Regions from separate parts of the Caballeronia sp. M1242 genome, predicted to be linked through region 3. Evidence: predicted binding sites of a transcription regulator. Region 3 holds the regulator's gene; each other region holds the start of a gene.
The links. Region 3 encodes LexA, which represses DNA repair genes until DNA is damaged. Its sites were predicted from a motif close to ACTGTATNNNNATACAGT; they were not measured.
Positions count from the first base shown of each region.

Region 1: a site for LexA is predicted at 2,690-2,707, ahead of imuA (translesion DNA synthesis-associated protein ImuA). Genes of this name have one in related genera too.
Region 2: a site for LexA is predicted at 3,389-3,406, ahead of imuA (translesion DNA synthesis-associated protein ImuA). Genes of this name have one in related genera too.

Region 1 covers NZ_CP071129.1:1,674,533-1,679,479, reverse strand. The annotation lists rRNA gene JYK05_RS07775 (23S ribosomal RNA) at 1-2,301, shown strand, start outside; rRNA gene rrf (5S ribosomal RNA) at 2,443-2,556, shown strand; gene imuA (translesion DNA synthesis-associated protein ImuA) at 2,770-3,633, shown strand; gene JYK05_RS07760 (DNA polymerase Y family protein) at 3,518-4,947, shown strand, end outside.
Region 2 covers NZ_CP071129.1:1,885,119-1,890,065, reverse strand. The annotation lists gene JYK05_RS08775 (error-prone DNA polymerase) at 1-1,232, opposite strand, end outside; gene JYK05_RS08770 (DNA polymerase Y family protein) at 1,253-2,740, opposite strand; gene imuA (translesion DNA synthesis-associated protein ImuA) at 2,664-3,377, opposite strand; gene JYK05_RS08760 (hypothetical protein) at 3,661-4,005, shown strand; partial or broken gene JYK05_RS08755 (SOS response-associated peptidase family protein) at 4,059-4,947, shown strand, end outside.
Region 3 covers NZ_CP071129.1:1,278,080-1,283,026, reverse strand. The annotation lists gene JYK05_RS05960 (sulfate ABC transporter substrate-binding protein) at 1-837, opposite strand, end outside; gene lexA (transcriptional repressor LexA) at 1,086-1,754, shown strand; gene JYK05_RS05950 (hypothetical protein) at 1,895-2,230, shown strand; gene JYK05_RS05945 (DUF2939 domain-containing protein) at 2,311-2,892, shown strand; gene JYK05_RS05940 (universal stress protein) at 2,917-3,426, opposite strand; gene nodI (nodulation factor ABC transporter ATP-binding protein NodI) at 3,723-4,676, shown strand; gene JYK05_RS05930 (ABC transporter permease) at 4,682-4,947, shown strand, end outside.

The sequences.
Region 1 (4,947 bases), 400 kb from region 3:
AGCGACTTACGTTCAGTAGCGAGCTTAACTGATTAAGGCAGGCGTAGCGAAAGCGAGTCCGAATAGGGCGATCAGTTGCTGGGCGTAGACCCGAAACCAAGTGATCTATCCATGGCCAGGTTGAAGGTGCGGTAACACGTACTGGAGGACCGAACCCACTAACGTTGAAAAGTTAGGGGATGAGCTGTGGATAGGGGTGAAAGGCTAAACAAACTTGGAAATAGCTGGTTCTCTCCGAAAACTATTTAGGTAGTGCCTCGTGTATCACCTTCGGGGGTAGAGCACTGTCATGGTTGTGGGGTCCATTGCGGATTACTACGCCATAGCAAACTCCGAATACCGAAGAGTGCAATCACGGGAGACAGACATCGGGTGCTAACGTCCGGTGTCAAGAGGGAAACAACCCAGACCGCCAGCTAAGGTCCCAAAGATTGGCTAAGTGGGAAACGAAGTGGGAAGGCTAAAACAGTCAGGAGGTTGGCTTAGAAGCAGCCACCCTTTAAAGAAAGCGTAATAGCTCACTGATCGAGTCGTCCTGCGCGGAAGATGTAACGGGGCTCAAGCCAGTCACCGAAGCTGCGGATGCGAGTTTTACTCGCATGGTAGGAGAGCGTTCCGTAAGCCTGCGAAGGTGCGTTGAAAAGCGTGCTGGAGGTATCGGAAGTGCGAATGCTGACATGAGTAGCGATAAAGGGGGTGAAAGCCCCTCGCCGTAAGCCCAAGGTTTCCTACGCAACGTTCATCGGCGTAGGGTGAGTCGGCCCCTAAGGCGAGGCAGAAATGCGTAGCTGATGGGAAGCAGGTCAATATTCCTGCACCATTGTTAGATGCGATGGGGGGACGGATCGCGGAAGGTTGTCCGGGTGTTGGACGTCCCGGTCGCTGCATTGGAGAAGGTGCTTAGGCAAATCCGGGCACGTAATTCAAGGGTGTGGCGCGAGTGACTTCGGTCACGAAGCAATTGGAAGTGGTTCCAAGAAAAGCCTCTAAGCTTCAGTCTAACGATGACCGTACCGCAAACCGACACAGGTGGGCGAGATGAGTATTCTAAGGCGCTTGAGAGAACTCGGGAGAAGGAACTCGGCAAATTGGTACCGTAACTTCGGGATAAGGTACGCCCTGGTAGCTTGACTGGCCTGCGCCAGGAGGGTGAAAGGGTTGCAATAAACTGGTGGCTGCGACTGTTTAATAAAAACACAGCACTCTGCAAACACGAAAGTGGACGTATAGGGTGTGACGCCTGCCCGGTGCCGGAAGATTAAATGATGGGGTGCAAGCTCTTGATTGAAGTCCCGGTAAACGGCGGCCGTAACTATAACGGTCCTAAGGTAGAAATTCCTTGTCGGGTAAGTTCCGACCTGCACGAATGGCGTAACGATGGCCACACTGTCTCCTCCCGAGACTCAGCGAAGTTGAAGTGTTTGTGATGATGCAATCTCCCCGCGGCTAGACGGAAAGACCCCATGAACCTTTACTGTAGCTTTGCATTGGACTTTGAACCGATCTGTGTAGGATAGGTGGGAGGCTATGAAACCGGAACGCCAGTTTCGGTGGAGCCGTCCTTGAAATACCACCCTGGTTTGTTTGAGGTTCTAACCTTGGTCCGTGATCCGGATCGGGGACAGTGCATGGTAGGCAGTTTGACTGGGGCGGTCTCCTCCCAAAGCGTAACGGAGGAGTACGAAGGTACGCTAGGTACGGTCGGAAATCGTGCTGATAGTGCAATGGCATAAGCGTGCTTAACTGCGAGACCGACAAGTCGAGCAGGTGCGAAAGCAGGTCATAGTGATCCGGTGGTTCTGTATGGAAGGGCCATCGCTCAACGGATAAAAGGTACTCTGGGGATAACAGGCTGATACCGCCCAAGAGTTCATATCGACGGCGGTGTTTGGCACCTCGATGTCGGCTCATCTCATCCTGGGGCTGTAGCCGGTCCCAAGGGTATGGCTGTTCGCCATTTAAAGAGGTACGTGAGCTGGGTTTAAAACGTCGTGAGACAGTTTGGTCCCTATCTGCCGTGGGCGTTGGATATTTGAAGGGGGCTGCTCCTAGTACGAGAGGACCGGAGTGGACGAACCTCTGGTGTACCGGTTGTCACGCCAGTGGCATCGCCGGGTAGCTATGTTCGGAAGAGATAACCGCTGAAAGCATCTAAGCGGGAAACTCGCCTTAAGATGAGATATCCCCGGGGCTTCGAGCCCCTTGAAGGGTCGTTCCAGACCAGGACGTTGATAGGTCAGGTGTGTAAGTGCAGTAATGCATTGAGCTAACTGATACTAATTGCCCGTAAGGCTTGATCCTATAACCAGTGTGTCTTAAGCCACCCCGAAGCGGGTGCGCCACCGGTTGAGTAGCGACTGTGCCCACAGTCACTACCCCAAACCACTACTTCTTCCCCGATTGGTTGTAGCGCCCCACAGGCGAGACAACATCCCCTTAAAGCCTGATGACCATAGCGAGTCGGTCCCACCCCTTCCCATCCCGAACAGGACCGTGAAACGACTCCACGCCGATGATAGTGCGGATTGCCCGTGTGAAAGTAGGTAATCGTCAGGCTCCCCTTGCTCAAAACAAAAACCCCACCCCGCAAAGGTGGGGTTTTTGCGTTTGGGGCGGCAAAGCCACTCTTAGCCGCGCCCCGTCTCACCTCCTCGGATCTTCCCACCCATACCCCAGTGCACCCCGAAATACTGTATAAATGTACAGTATTAACCGGAGGCCGCATCGCGTTCACGCATAGCGGACTCTGCATACGGCAGACGGGAATCCATGGGTGCCGCACTTTCATTACTGGACATCGGACTGACGTCGCGCTTGCAGCAGCAGCTATGGCAAGGCGAGCAGTTCACCACCTCGCATTCAGGCGTCGTTCCGAGCGGCTATCGAATGCTGGACCTGGCGTTGCCAGGCGCAGGCTGGCAGCCGGGCACCGTGACCGAAGTGCTGATCGAAGAAAGCGGCGTCGGTGAGATCCGGCTGCTTGCGCGCACGTTACGGGACTTGACGACGGTTCAAAGCCGCTCCGTCGTCTTCATCGCGCCACCCTGGATGCCCAATCACGCCGCGTTTCGGGCAATGAACATCGCGCCGAATAAGCTCGTCTGGGTCAAAGCGCCCGACGATCAGGTGTTATGGGCCGCGGAACAGTCGCTCAAGCAGGAGGGCATCGGCGCTGTGTTGATCTGGCTGCCCAAAGCGCGTCCCGAAGCCTTGCGGCGATTGCAGGTCGCAGCGCAGGAGTCGCAATCGCTGGCGTTCCTGTTTCGTCCATTGAATGCCGCGAAGCAATCATCGGCGGCGCCGCTGCGAATGGTCTGCAAGCCGATGCTGCCCGCCGCCGCGCCAACGATGAATCGTCGCGAATGGATGCAGGTCGTCATGCTGGAGATCAGCATCATCAAGCGACGCGGTCCGTTGCTGGAAAAGCCGTTGCATTTGCGCTTGCCGCTGCAGTTGCCCGCGTTGCCCGAGCATCTGCGCCGCGCCAGCCAGCAAAGGAAAGCACGAGAGGTCAAACATGTTGTGGATAGCGGTGACATTGCCGCTTTTATCGCTCGAAGCAGTCAAGCCGCCATCGATGCCATGCGCATCGGCCGGTTCGATTTCGCCTGGAGCGAGGCCGATGCCGAATGACCGCGCCGACACGTCAGTCGCGCAGGACATCGATCAGCCCTGTTTCGCGCTCGCCGATCACGCGCGCATCCTGCTGCCCGACCTCATCGCGTTTCGTCTGGGAGTGAGGCCCGGCAGCACGCGCTCTCACGCGTTTGCGCTGGCGCCGCGGCTGACGCTGCTCGCGGTCGATGTCAACGCGGAGCAGCGCGCGCTCGAAGCGGTGGCGCTGGCGTTGCTCGCGTTCACGCCGAAAGTCGTGCTCGCGCATGCGAATACGGTGCTGCTGGAAGTCGGTGCGAGCACGCGGCTTTTCGGCGGCTTGCGGGCGCTGATCGCCAAGGTGTCGTCGACGGTGAAAGGATGCGGCTTGACGTCGCGAATGGGCTGTGCGCCGACCGCGTGGGGCGCCTGGCTGCTCGCGCATGCGCGCACTCGCCGCGTGACGCGTCGCGTGCGCATCGTCAAGGAGACGACGCTCGTGCGCGTGCTTGACGCGTTGCCGGTGTCGCTGGTTCCGTCGGCGGAATCGCATGGGAACGTGTTCGAACAGATCGGCTGTTCGACGCTCGCCGATTTGCGCCGCCTGCCGCGCAAGGGCGTCGCGCGGCGGTTCGGGCAGGGCATTCTGCAATGGCTCGCGCAGGCTTACGGGCAGGCGCCCGATCCGCGCGAGGCGTTCTGTGCGCCGGCATCGTTCGAGGCTCGGTTGGAATTGCAGGCACGCGTGGAAAGCGCCGAGGCGCTGCTGTTCGCAGCGCGCCGGCTCGTGCTGCAACTGGCCGGCTGGCTGAGCGCGCATCACGCCGCGGTGAGCGAATTTTCGCTGCTGCTGGAGCACGAACTGGCCGCGCGCCACGCGCCGAAAACATCGACGCTCAAGGTCGCGTGGGCCGTGCCGACGCGCGACGCCGATCACGTCCTCTGGCTGCTGCGCGAAAAGCTGAATCAGACGACGCTCGTCGCTCCAGTCATCGAAATGAAGCTGTTCGCCGACAAAGTCAGCGAGCACGCGCCGCCGTCCGACACGCTGTTTCCGATGCCGACTTCCGACAACGAATCGATGGCGCAACTGCTCGAACGTCTGAGCGCGCGCCTGGGCGCGGAGAATGTCGTGCAACTGGTTGCGCGGGAGGATCATCGGCCTGAGGCAGCGATGACGGTCGAGCCTTATCAGGCAGTGCGCGATAGCAAGCCCAAGCGCACAAAAAAGCCGAAGCACGCGCATGTCGAAACTGCGCCCGAGGAAGCGACCGAAGAAGCGCAGGAAGACGAGCCAGAGACCGACACCGACGAGCCGCTGCAACTTCCCGATCGCGCCGTGCCTTCGCAGCC
Region 2 (4,947 bases), 610 kb from region 3:
ACCTCTTCACGCCGCTGATGCTCGAAGTCGACGTCGATATCGGGCGGCTCGCCGCGCTCCTTGCTGATGAAGCGCTCGAACAGCATGTTGCCGCGCGAAGGGTCCACCTCCGTTACGCCCAGGCAATAACAGACCGCGCTGTTCGCCGCCGACCCGCGCCCCTGACAGAGAATGTGCTGGCTGCGGGCAAAGCGCACGATGTCATAGACGGTGAGGAAGTACGCCTCGTAACGCATCTCCCGGATCAACTGCAGTTCGTGTTCGACTTGCTGCTGCACGTTGTGCGGAATGCCCGCAGGGAAACGCCGGTGCGCGCCAATGTACGTCTCTTGCCGGAGATACGCCTCATGTGTGTAGCCCTCGGGAACCAGCTCGTTCGGATACTCGTAGCGCAACTCGTCCAGCGAAAACGTGCAGCGGCCGAGCACCTTCAAGGTCTCGGCGAGCGCGTGCGGCGGATAAAGATTGGCAAGCCGCAAGCGCGAACGCAGATGCTGCTCCGCGTTGGGCGCAAGCTCGTAGCCGCATTCGGCGACAGGCTTGCCCAGGCGGATTGCGGTCATCGTGTCCTGCAGGGGCTTTCGCGAGCGCACGTGCATCAGGACATTGCCGGTCGCCACGACAGGCACGCCGCTGCGCGACGCGACGTCTTCGACTACACCGCGATGGATGTCATCCATCGCGCGCTGATGCAGCGTAAGCCCGACCCACGCACGAGCGGGGAACGTCTGGCGCAACCAATCGAGTTGCGCGGCGAGCGTTTCTTCCTTCGCGGGAAAGTCCGGCACCAAGATCGCCAGGCAGTCGGGCATGCCTTTCAGATGCGCGTACTTCGGGTCGGGCCGCGCGAGATCGTCAGGCGTCAGGAGATAGCTGCCTTTGGCCGCCCGCATGCGTGCCAGCGTGATCAACTCGCACAGGTTGCCGTAGCCCTCGCGGTTCTGTGCAAGGAGTATGAGACCGAAGGCGGGCCGCTTCTCCGCGCCATGACTTGCATGAACCAGACGAAAGTACGAGCCGATGATCAGCGGCAGCTTTTCTTCCTTGGCCTGCACATGCGCGCGCACGACGCCCGCGACCGAGCACTCGTCGGTGATGGCGAGTCCCGCGTATCCGAGTTGTGACGCACGCAGCACGAGTTCTTCACCGTGCGAGGCGCCATGCAGAAACGAGAAGTTGGTGAACGCGAAAAGCTCGGCGTAGTCGGGCAGGGCCGACGAGGGAAAGTCCACAATGCTACCTCCTCATCCGCTTATCCAAAGAGCCCGTGAAGAAACCAGCGCGTTTCTTCGCTCGTCACGCTCGGCCGCTCACGGTAGATCCAGTAGCAGCTTTTATCGTCCGCTTCGGCGACGAAATAGTCGCGCGTCACCAGTGCGCCGTCATGCCAGCCGGCTTCGATCCGCTCGCCGGTCGAAACGAGCTTGAGCGGCGAGCCGTAGAACGGGCGATGGTTCTTGACCATCAAGCGCAGGGGCGCATGCAACAGCCAGGTCGGTCGCGGAAGATCATCGGGCGCGGACACGGTCTTGGGACCGCCATTCGGGCCGTTCTTCGAACCGCTCTGAACCGGCACCCACTGGTTGGCGTGCTCGGGCCGATGGTCAGGCGCAGGCGCCGGCCGCAAGACGTTCTCGGCGCCCAGGCGGGCGGCCAATAGTTCGAGCAGCCGGTTATGGTCCTGCGCCGATCCGCCGGGCTCCGGAAAGAGCGTATCGCTGGGCGGCTCGGCCGCCTGCACGTCCGCTGCCGTGAGGCGCACGGCGATCACTGCGGCTTGCAATTCCGTGCGTCCGAGCCGCTCCTTCAGAAGACGAAGCAGATGCTCCTCATGCCAGGTCGGCTCGGCCAGCGCAAGATCGATGAACGTCGGCTCGATGGCCTGGCGTCCGCGCTCGTGCTCCAGCGTGACGGTGGCATGCGTGAGCGCCAGTTGCTGGGCGGCGAGCCACCCGCACAATTGCACGACGAGCCGCCGCGCCGAGAAGAGAATGGCTTCCGCATGCTCCACGCGATCGGGCAGCTCGACGCGCGCGCTGAAGGTCGGTGGCAATTCAAGCCACTCGTGAAGTTCGGGAGCCAGGCCATAGGCCCGGTCCAGCGAATCGAGCAGGTCCACGCCACACCTCTTTTTCAAACCTGCGCGAGGCAGGCGTTGGATATCGCTCAGCACACGGCAGCCGAGCCCGTTGAACCAGTCGGCGAAGCGGCGCAGCTCCGGCACGACCATGAAGGGCAAGCCGCCTAGCTGACGCTCGAGCGACTGCACCTTGAGCACGCGCCGGCGGCCGGCCTTGGCGAGCAGCCAGGCGCCGCGTCCCGTGGGCGCGACGCTCATACCCGCCGTCACGCCAATCGCACGGACGACTTCCCTGATTTCCTTGCATACACGCAGAATGCCGCCAAAGAGGCGCAGGCTCGCGGTGACTTCCACGACGATGGTCTCTTCTTCGCACACGGCCACCTGCGGCGAGAAGCGCAGCAGCGCAATCGCAACGTCGCGCTGCATGTCTTGCTCGCGTTCCGCGCTGCGGTCGAACATGAGCGCATCAGGCGCGAGCGTCACGACTCCGCCACGCTTCATCCCGACTCGCACACCGGCGCCTCTGGCCACCGCATCGAGCACGATGACCTTGTCGCGCTCGAGCACCACGCATCCGTGCTCAGACGGAGGCGACCACCTCGGTCGAAATACCTCCAGCGAAAGCCGGGGCAAGTGAATGGCGACGAACACGGCCATAGGAACTCAGCAGGATCGGCGACGGTTGTAGGGTGACGGACAGTTGCTCAGTCTGGGCGGGACCGCGTCGTTTGATGATGTCGACCGCGATCCCGCCCTCTGCCGGTCTCACGCTGAGCCGTAGCGTCGCCGGTGACGCGTCCTGCGCGCTCGCAAGCGGCCGCACCAGGACCAGCAACGTCTCGGTCGCCTGAGCCACGAGGTGCAAGCGCCGCAGTGCCTCCGAGCGGATGTGCTGCTGCCAGAGGAGCAGCGCGCCGCAGGTGCCGGCCTGCAATACGCGCTCGGCGCACCACAACGCATCGGCGGTCTTCGACGCACGCAGCCACATCAGCTTGTCCACCGGCACACCGAGATACGAGAACGCCAGCGCATTGGGCACATGCGGCGCTTGCAGCAGCACGACAGGCCGCTGACTCACACGGGTGAGTGCCGGGCGCATCAAGCGCATCTCGCCGATCCCGGGTTGCTGGACTAACAACTCCACGAGTGCGCCGAGCGGCCAGCCGCCGCCTGGCAGTTCCGCCGACAAGGCCGGGTAGCCGGTGTCGACGGTTTTTCCGAAGGCGCGCGCGAGCTGCGAGCCGCGCCACAGCGCGGGATGGATGGACTCGACGTGTTTGGGCAGGGCGGCCATTTTGCATAAGTACTGTATGGATGTACAGTACTTTACATCGAAAAACGCAACATGACATTGCGCCCTTTTTGTGGCCGCGATTTCGCGCGGTGACTATGCTCTAGCGCATTACGCTGAGCGGCCGCGCGCACCGCCAGCGGGAATTACCGACAGAGATCCGGGCCATGCCCGCAGGTGGAAGTGAGCGACCCCCGTTGAATCCGGCGCATGTGTCCGCAGTTGCTGGTGACGATGGGTGCGTCCGTTGTGGACCACAATGAATCAAGGATGAGAGACTCGACGTATGGCTGAACCGGATAACCACGAAGTGTCGGAAGCGCGGGCGGAACTGCTGTGCTTCCTGGTCGCAACTGCCGCGGCCTCGTATTCGCTGACGCACGAGTGGCGGGTCGACCACGTGGTTGAAAGTTGCCGAATCTGGCTTCGACGCAATCAGCGGCAAATGGACTGGCTTGAACGTGTGCGTCTCGGACAACTCGCGCTCCAGATCGCGAGGCGAGACCTAAAAGGCGCCGGCATTGCGGTGCGCCAGTCGAATGTCCAGGCGCTCTTCACGGGCGACATGCAACTCAACTATTCATGCACCGTCATCAAGAAAATGCTGGCGTTGTGCAAAGAGGCGCTCTGAAGATCCGAACGACTTCAGCCAATGCCGCGACCATCCAACGAGGAACCTTCCGCATGTGCTACTCCGCGCAGATCCAGGCCGACTATCGTCGCTATGTGAAGATGTTCGGCGCACAGATGGACATCCGCGAGTTCGCGCGCCTTTTCTGGGAGCGCGCGGAGGGCAGCAAGGTTAAAATTTCCGAAAGCGATGGAAGACGCGTTCCGTGAGCCAGCGAACGACGACGAGCGTCAGATCAGGGAGTTCATCGACCGGTACAACGCGGAACAGACGACGAAGCTGGAGCAGGAGCTCTTCAAGCAGCGCACCCGACTCGCAGATGCGGAGCGCACATTGCAGACGAAGACCACCAAGGCAGCAACCGAGAGCAAGCGCATCGCGACCGACAAGATCGAAGCTGCGTTGCGTCGCCTCGCAGACATAAACCGCATTGAGCAAGAGCCTCGTGATTCACGCATCTTTCCGGGCTACTACGCGCCTGTCCTCGTGGTCGAAAACGGGCAGTACGTGGTCAAGCCAATGCGCTACCAGTGTCGCATTGCAGGTAAGCCTGCGAACTACGACATCAAATACCCCGGCACGTACAACGCGCGGCGTGACAGTCTTGACAAGTTCTGGAAGCCCTGTTTCGGCTACACGCACGGATTGCTGCTGGTTGACGTCTTCTATGAGAACGTAACGCGCGCGAAGTGCGAGAACACGTTGTTTGAGACGCACGACGGACCGCAGGCGCCGGGCGAGAACGTCGTCCTGGAGTTTCGACCCGATAACGGCCAACTGCTGATGGTCGCCTGCCTGTGGTCGAAGTGGACGGCGCCGGGTCAGCCGGATCTTTTGTCGTTTGCTGCGATTACGGACGAGCCGCCTGCTGAAGTCGAAGCCGCCGGTCACGACCGCTGCATCGTGCGGATCAAGCAGGAGAACGTGAACGCTTGGCTGAAT
Region 3 (4,947 bases):
ATACGCCTCAGCGAGCTTGCGCGTGCCATGCTTGTCGACGACCTTGTCGACCACCGCGACCGGCGGCTCGGCCAGAATGCTCACAGAAGGCACCACGATCTCGAACTTGTCCGGACCGAACTCCTTCAACGACAGAAACGCCTCGTTCTCCCACGCGATCAGCACGTCGCCCTGGCCGCGCTGCACGAAGCTCGTCGTGGCGCCGCGCGCGCCGGAATCGAGCACGCCCGCGTTCTTGTACAGCTTCGCGACGAAGTCCTTCGCGGTTTGCTCGTTGCCGCCCGGCTTGTGCTGCGCGTAGGCCCATGCGGCGAGATAGTTCCAGCGCGCCCCGCCCGACGTTTTCGGGTTCGGCGTGACGATGGAGACGCCCGGCTTCGTGAGGTCGTCCCAGTCCTTGATGTGCTTCGGGTTGCCCTTGCGCACGAGGAAAACGATCGTCGACGTGTACGGCGAGGCGTTATCCGGCAGCCGCTTCTGCCAGTCCGCAGCGACGAGTCCCTTGCCCGCGAGCGCGTCGATGTCGTACGCGAGCGCAAGCGTGACGACGTCCGCCTGCAGGCCGTCGATGACCGCGCGCGCCTGTCCGCCGGAGCCGCCGTGCGACTGCTTGAACGTGACGGTCTCGCCGGTTTCCGCCTTCCACTTCTTGGCGAATGCCTGATTGAAGTCCTGATACAGCTCGCGCGTCGGGTCGTACGACACATTTAGAAACGACGTCTGCGCGTGGGCTTGCGTGCTCGCCGCGACCATCGCGCCGATGCCCGCCGCCGTCAGCGCCAGCGCGGTCAGCGCTTTGCGTGCCCTGGTCCCCAATCCCGCTTTCGTGCTTTGCATTCCCCGTTCTCCGTCTTATCCAATTGACGGAATCAGTCTATCGGCGGGCCTATATGAACAGAAATAATCGTTTTTCAGTCTTTTATATCGAAAGCTGCTAAAGCGGGTCGCCGGCCGTTGCGGGCGGGCGAACGTCGGAGCGTGTTGCGGTTTCGAGCCGAACTTAAAGTAATGCTTGAAAAGCGCCGAATACTGTATAAAAATACAGTCATCTGTTGATCCATACAGTGCACGAGAGGCCCGAGCCAGTGACCAGAACCTCAAAACTTACCGCGCGTCAGCAGCAGGTCTTCGAACTGCTCCAGCGTGCAATCGAGCGCACCGGCTTTCCGCCGACCCGCGCGGAGATTGCCGCTGAGCTTGGCTTCAGCTCCGCTAACTCTGCGGAAGAGCATCTGCGGGCACTGGCGCGCAAGGGCGTCATCGAACTGGCGGCGGGTTCGTCGCGCGGCATCCGGCTGATCGGGGACGCTGGCCGTTCGGAAGACGTTCCGCACCAGTTCACCTTGCCGCACGCGAGCATCATGCAGCTCTCGTTGCCGCTCGTAGGCCGGGTGGCGGCGGGCAGTCCTATCCTCGCGCAGGAGCATATTTCGCAGCACTACGCGTGCGACCCCGCGCTCTTTTCCAGCAAGCCGGACTACCTGCTGAAGGTGCGCGGCTTGTCGATGCGCGACGCCGGCATTCTGGACGGCGACCTGCTCGCCGTTCAGAAGCGCACCGAGGCGAAGGACGGACAAATCGTCGTTGCGCGGCTCGGCGACGACGTCACGGTCAAGCGTTGGAAGCGCCGCCCCGACGGCGTCGAGCTCATCGCGGAGAACCCGGACTACGAGAACATTTTCGTACGGTCGGGCAGCGGAGACTTCGCGCTGGAAGGCATTGCAGTGGGCCTGATCCGCTCGGGCGAGTTCTAGTCAGCGGCGGCAGCGCCCGTTCAAGCATCGCTGCCCGCCTCTTCACGCCACGCACGACGCGGCGCGTTTCGAGTACATCAAGCACGGACGGCAGCCGCTCGCGGCATGCCGCGGTGCGTCCTATCGTCTGGAGAGTCATGATGGAACGTTTTGCCCGTTTGCTGCCCTTTCGCCAGTTCGGCCGTCTGCGTCATCTGCGTGCGTTGATTCCTTGCGGCGCCGCGGCGCCTTCGCGAGCTGAAGCTGCACCGGATCTCTTCGATTCCATGCCCGCGCTGCCGTCTCGCCAGCCTGCGTTCGCGCGCGTGTCGCTGACGCAGACGGTTCACGCGGAGCCGCCGCGGAGCACTCCCGTGCGCGTGTACCGAAGCGAGTCGCGGCTGATCCTCGTCGGCAAGATCGGCGAAGTGTCGCGCATGATCGACCGCTGCATCGACGAAGAGCGCGCCGGTCTGACGGGCGGAACGGTGGCGTGAAGTGGCGGCGAGTTGGGGAATCTGTCGTGCGGCGGCGTGGTCAATCCGGCATTGACCTTCGCTAGAGGCTTGACTGTCGCATGTCCCGCACCGCTCGTTTCATTGTCGCCACGCTCGCCGCCCTATTGCTCGTCGCGGCGCTCGGCTTCGTCTACGCGTCGCCATATATCGTGCTGAACCGCGTCAAGCGCGCCGCCGACGCGCGCGACGCCCAAACGGTCAACCAATACGTCGATTTCCCCGCGTTGCGCGCGAGCTTGAAGGATCAGATCGCCGCGCTGCTCACGCGGCGCATCGATGTGCAGAAGAGCGGCAACCCGCTCGCGATCATCGGCGCGATGATCGGCGCGGCGCTGGTCGGCCCGCTCGTGGATTCATACGCGACGCCGGACGGAGTCGCCGCCATTCTGAACGGCATACCGCCGCGCGGCAATCCCGGCGAACGTCCGCCCGCGGCCGGCCAGGCCGATGCAAACGCGTCGGCGTCCGTGAGCCCGTCCAATCCGGCTCCGCAACCGCCGCAGACGACGGCCGGCTATCGCGGCATCAACACGTTCGTCGTGACGTACCAGCACGGCGCAGGCGACGCCCGCTATTCCGCCATCTTTCACCGCAGCGGCCTGGTGTCATGGAAGCTCGTCGCCGTCGACCTCAACGGCTGACGTGCGATCACCAGCCATCCACGCTCACGCGCCCGCTTCGGCCTTCGCAGGCTTCGCGGCATACGCAGCGGCATCTTCCGCTTCCGCTGATTCGCCTGCCTGACAGACGGCAACCAGAATGCTGCACGACACGCGATCCAGCAAAGGCGTGTTGCCCGCGCCCATCCACCAACGAGCGAGTCCGCTCCGGCAGCGGTGCCCGACGACGACGAGATCGACCTTGAGGCTGTCGGCCAGCGCCGCGATTTCGTCGATCGGATGGCCGAACGCGAAATGCCCCTGCGCCGACAGGCCACGTTCGCGCAGCCACTCGACGCCTTCCTGCAAGATATCGCGCGCCGCGTCTTCGAAGCGCCCGCAGGCCATATCGGTCAGCAATCCGGCGCTCTGCGCGATGCTCGACCGCATGTCGACCACCGCGAGCACGTGCGTTTCCGCGTTGAGGTCGAGCGCGAGGTTCGCGCCCTGGCGCAGCGCTTTGCGGCCCTCTCTGGAGCCGTCGTAGCACAGCAGAATCTTTCTATAGCTTGTCATGATGCCTCCCTGCCGCATCGCGAATTGACTGCGGCGTAACTTCATGATCCTGTGCCGCGCCGGACGTGGCAACGATGGAAAACGCTAACTTCACGCAATAGCGCGCCGAATCCGCGCCACGTTGGACTCGTGACAAGCTGGCCGCGTGCCAGATTGCGACGAAGCCCGTCGCACAAGGCTTCGCGGCTTTCGGCATGCTCGCACGACTCGCCCGGCGCACCGCTTCTGCCCGCGCAAGCGCCGCGCCGGTGCATTCGATTACACTAGCTCGCTGAACTTTCCCCGGCACAAAACGCATGACACAGCGCACCACGCGCGAGCACGCCCCCGAAGCGGCCGTCGCGCCCGCCATCGAATTCAGCGAAGTCATAAAAAGCTACGGCGCGAAGAACGTCGTCGACGGCCTCTCGTTCGACGTGCGTCCCGGCGAATGCTTCGGCCTGCTCGGGCCGAACGGCGCGGGCAAGACGACAACGCTCAGGATGCTGCTCGGCATGACGTCGCCCGATCACGGAAACATTCGGCTCGTCGGCGAACCGGTGCCGTCGCGCGCGCGTTTCGCCCGCGAACGCGTCGGCGTCGTGCCGCAGTTCGACAATCTCGATCCCGACTTCAGCGTACGCGAGAACCTCGTCGTCTTCGGCCGCTACTTCGGCATTGCGGGCGCGCGCATGGACGCGCTCGTGCCGTCGCTGCTCGAATTCGCGCGGCTCGAAAACAAGGCGGATGCGCGCGTCGGCGAATTGTCCGGCGGCATGAAGCGGCGGCTGACCTTGGCGCGCGCCCTCGTCAACGATCCCGACGTGCTGATCATGGACGAACCGACCACCGGTCTCGATCCTCAGGCCCGCCATCTCATCTGGGAACGTCTGCGCTCGCTGCTGGCGCGCGGCAAGACCATGCTGCTCACCACGCATTTCATGGAGGAAGCCGAGCGCCTGTGCGACCGCGTCTGCGTAATCGAAGAAGGCCGGAAGATTGCCGAAGGCCGTCCGCGCGACCTGATCGCGTCGGTGATCGGCTCGGACGTGATCGAGATCTACGGCCCCGACCCGCAGGCGCTGGCCGCCGAACTGCAACCGCTCGTCGAGCGCATGGAAGTGAGCGGCGAGACGCTTTTTTGCTACGTCGACGATCCGCAAGCCGTTCACGCGCGCGTCAAGGGGCGCGAGGGCGTGCGCTATCTGCATCGTCCGGCGAATCTGGAAGATGTTTTCTTACGCCTGACCGGGCGTGAAATGGTGGATTAAACGCGATGGAAACCTTCGATCAACCGCGCGTCGCCAGCAAAAAGCCCAGTGAGACGCACCCGCGCGACGCCGCGCCGCTCACCAACGCGCTGCCCGCGAACGCAACGCACTGGATGTCGGTCTGGCGGCGCAATTACCTCGTCTGGAAAAAGCTCGCGGTCGCCTCGATGATCGGCAACCTCGCCGACCCGATGATCTATCTGTTCGGCCTCGGACTCGGTCTCGGGCTGATGGTCGGTCATGTCGAGGGCGTGTCGTATATTGCGTTTCT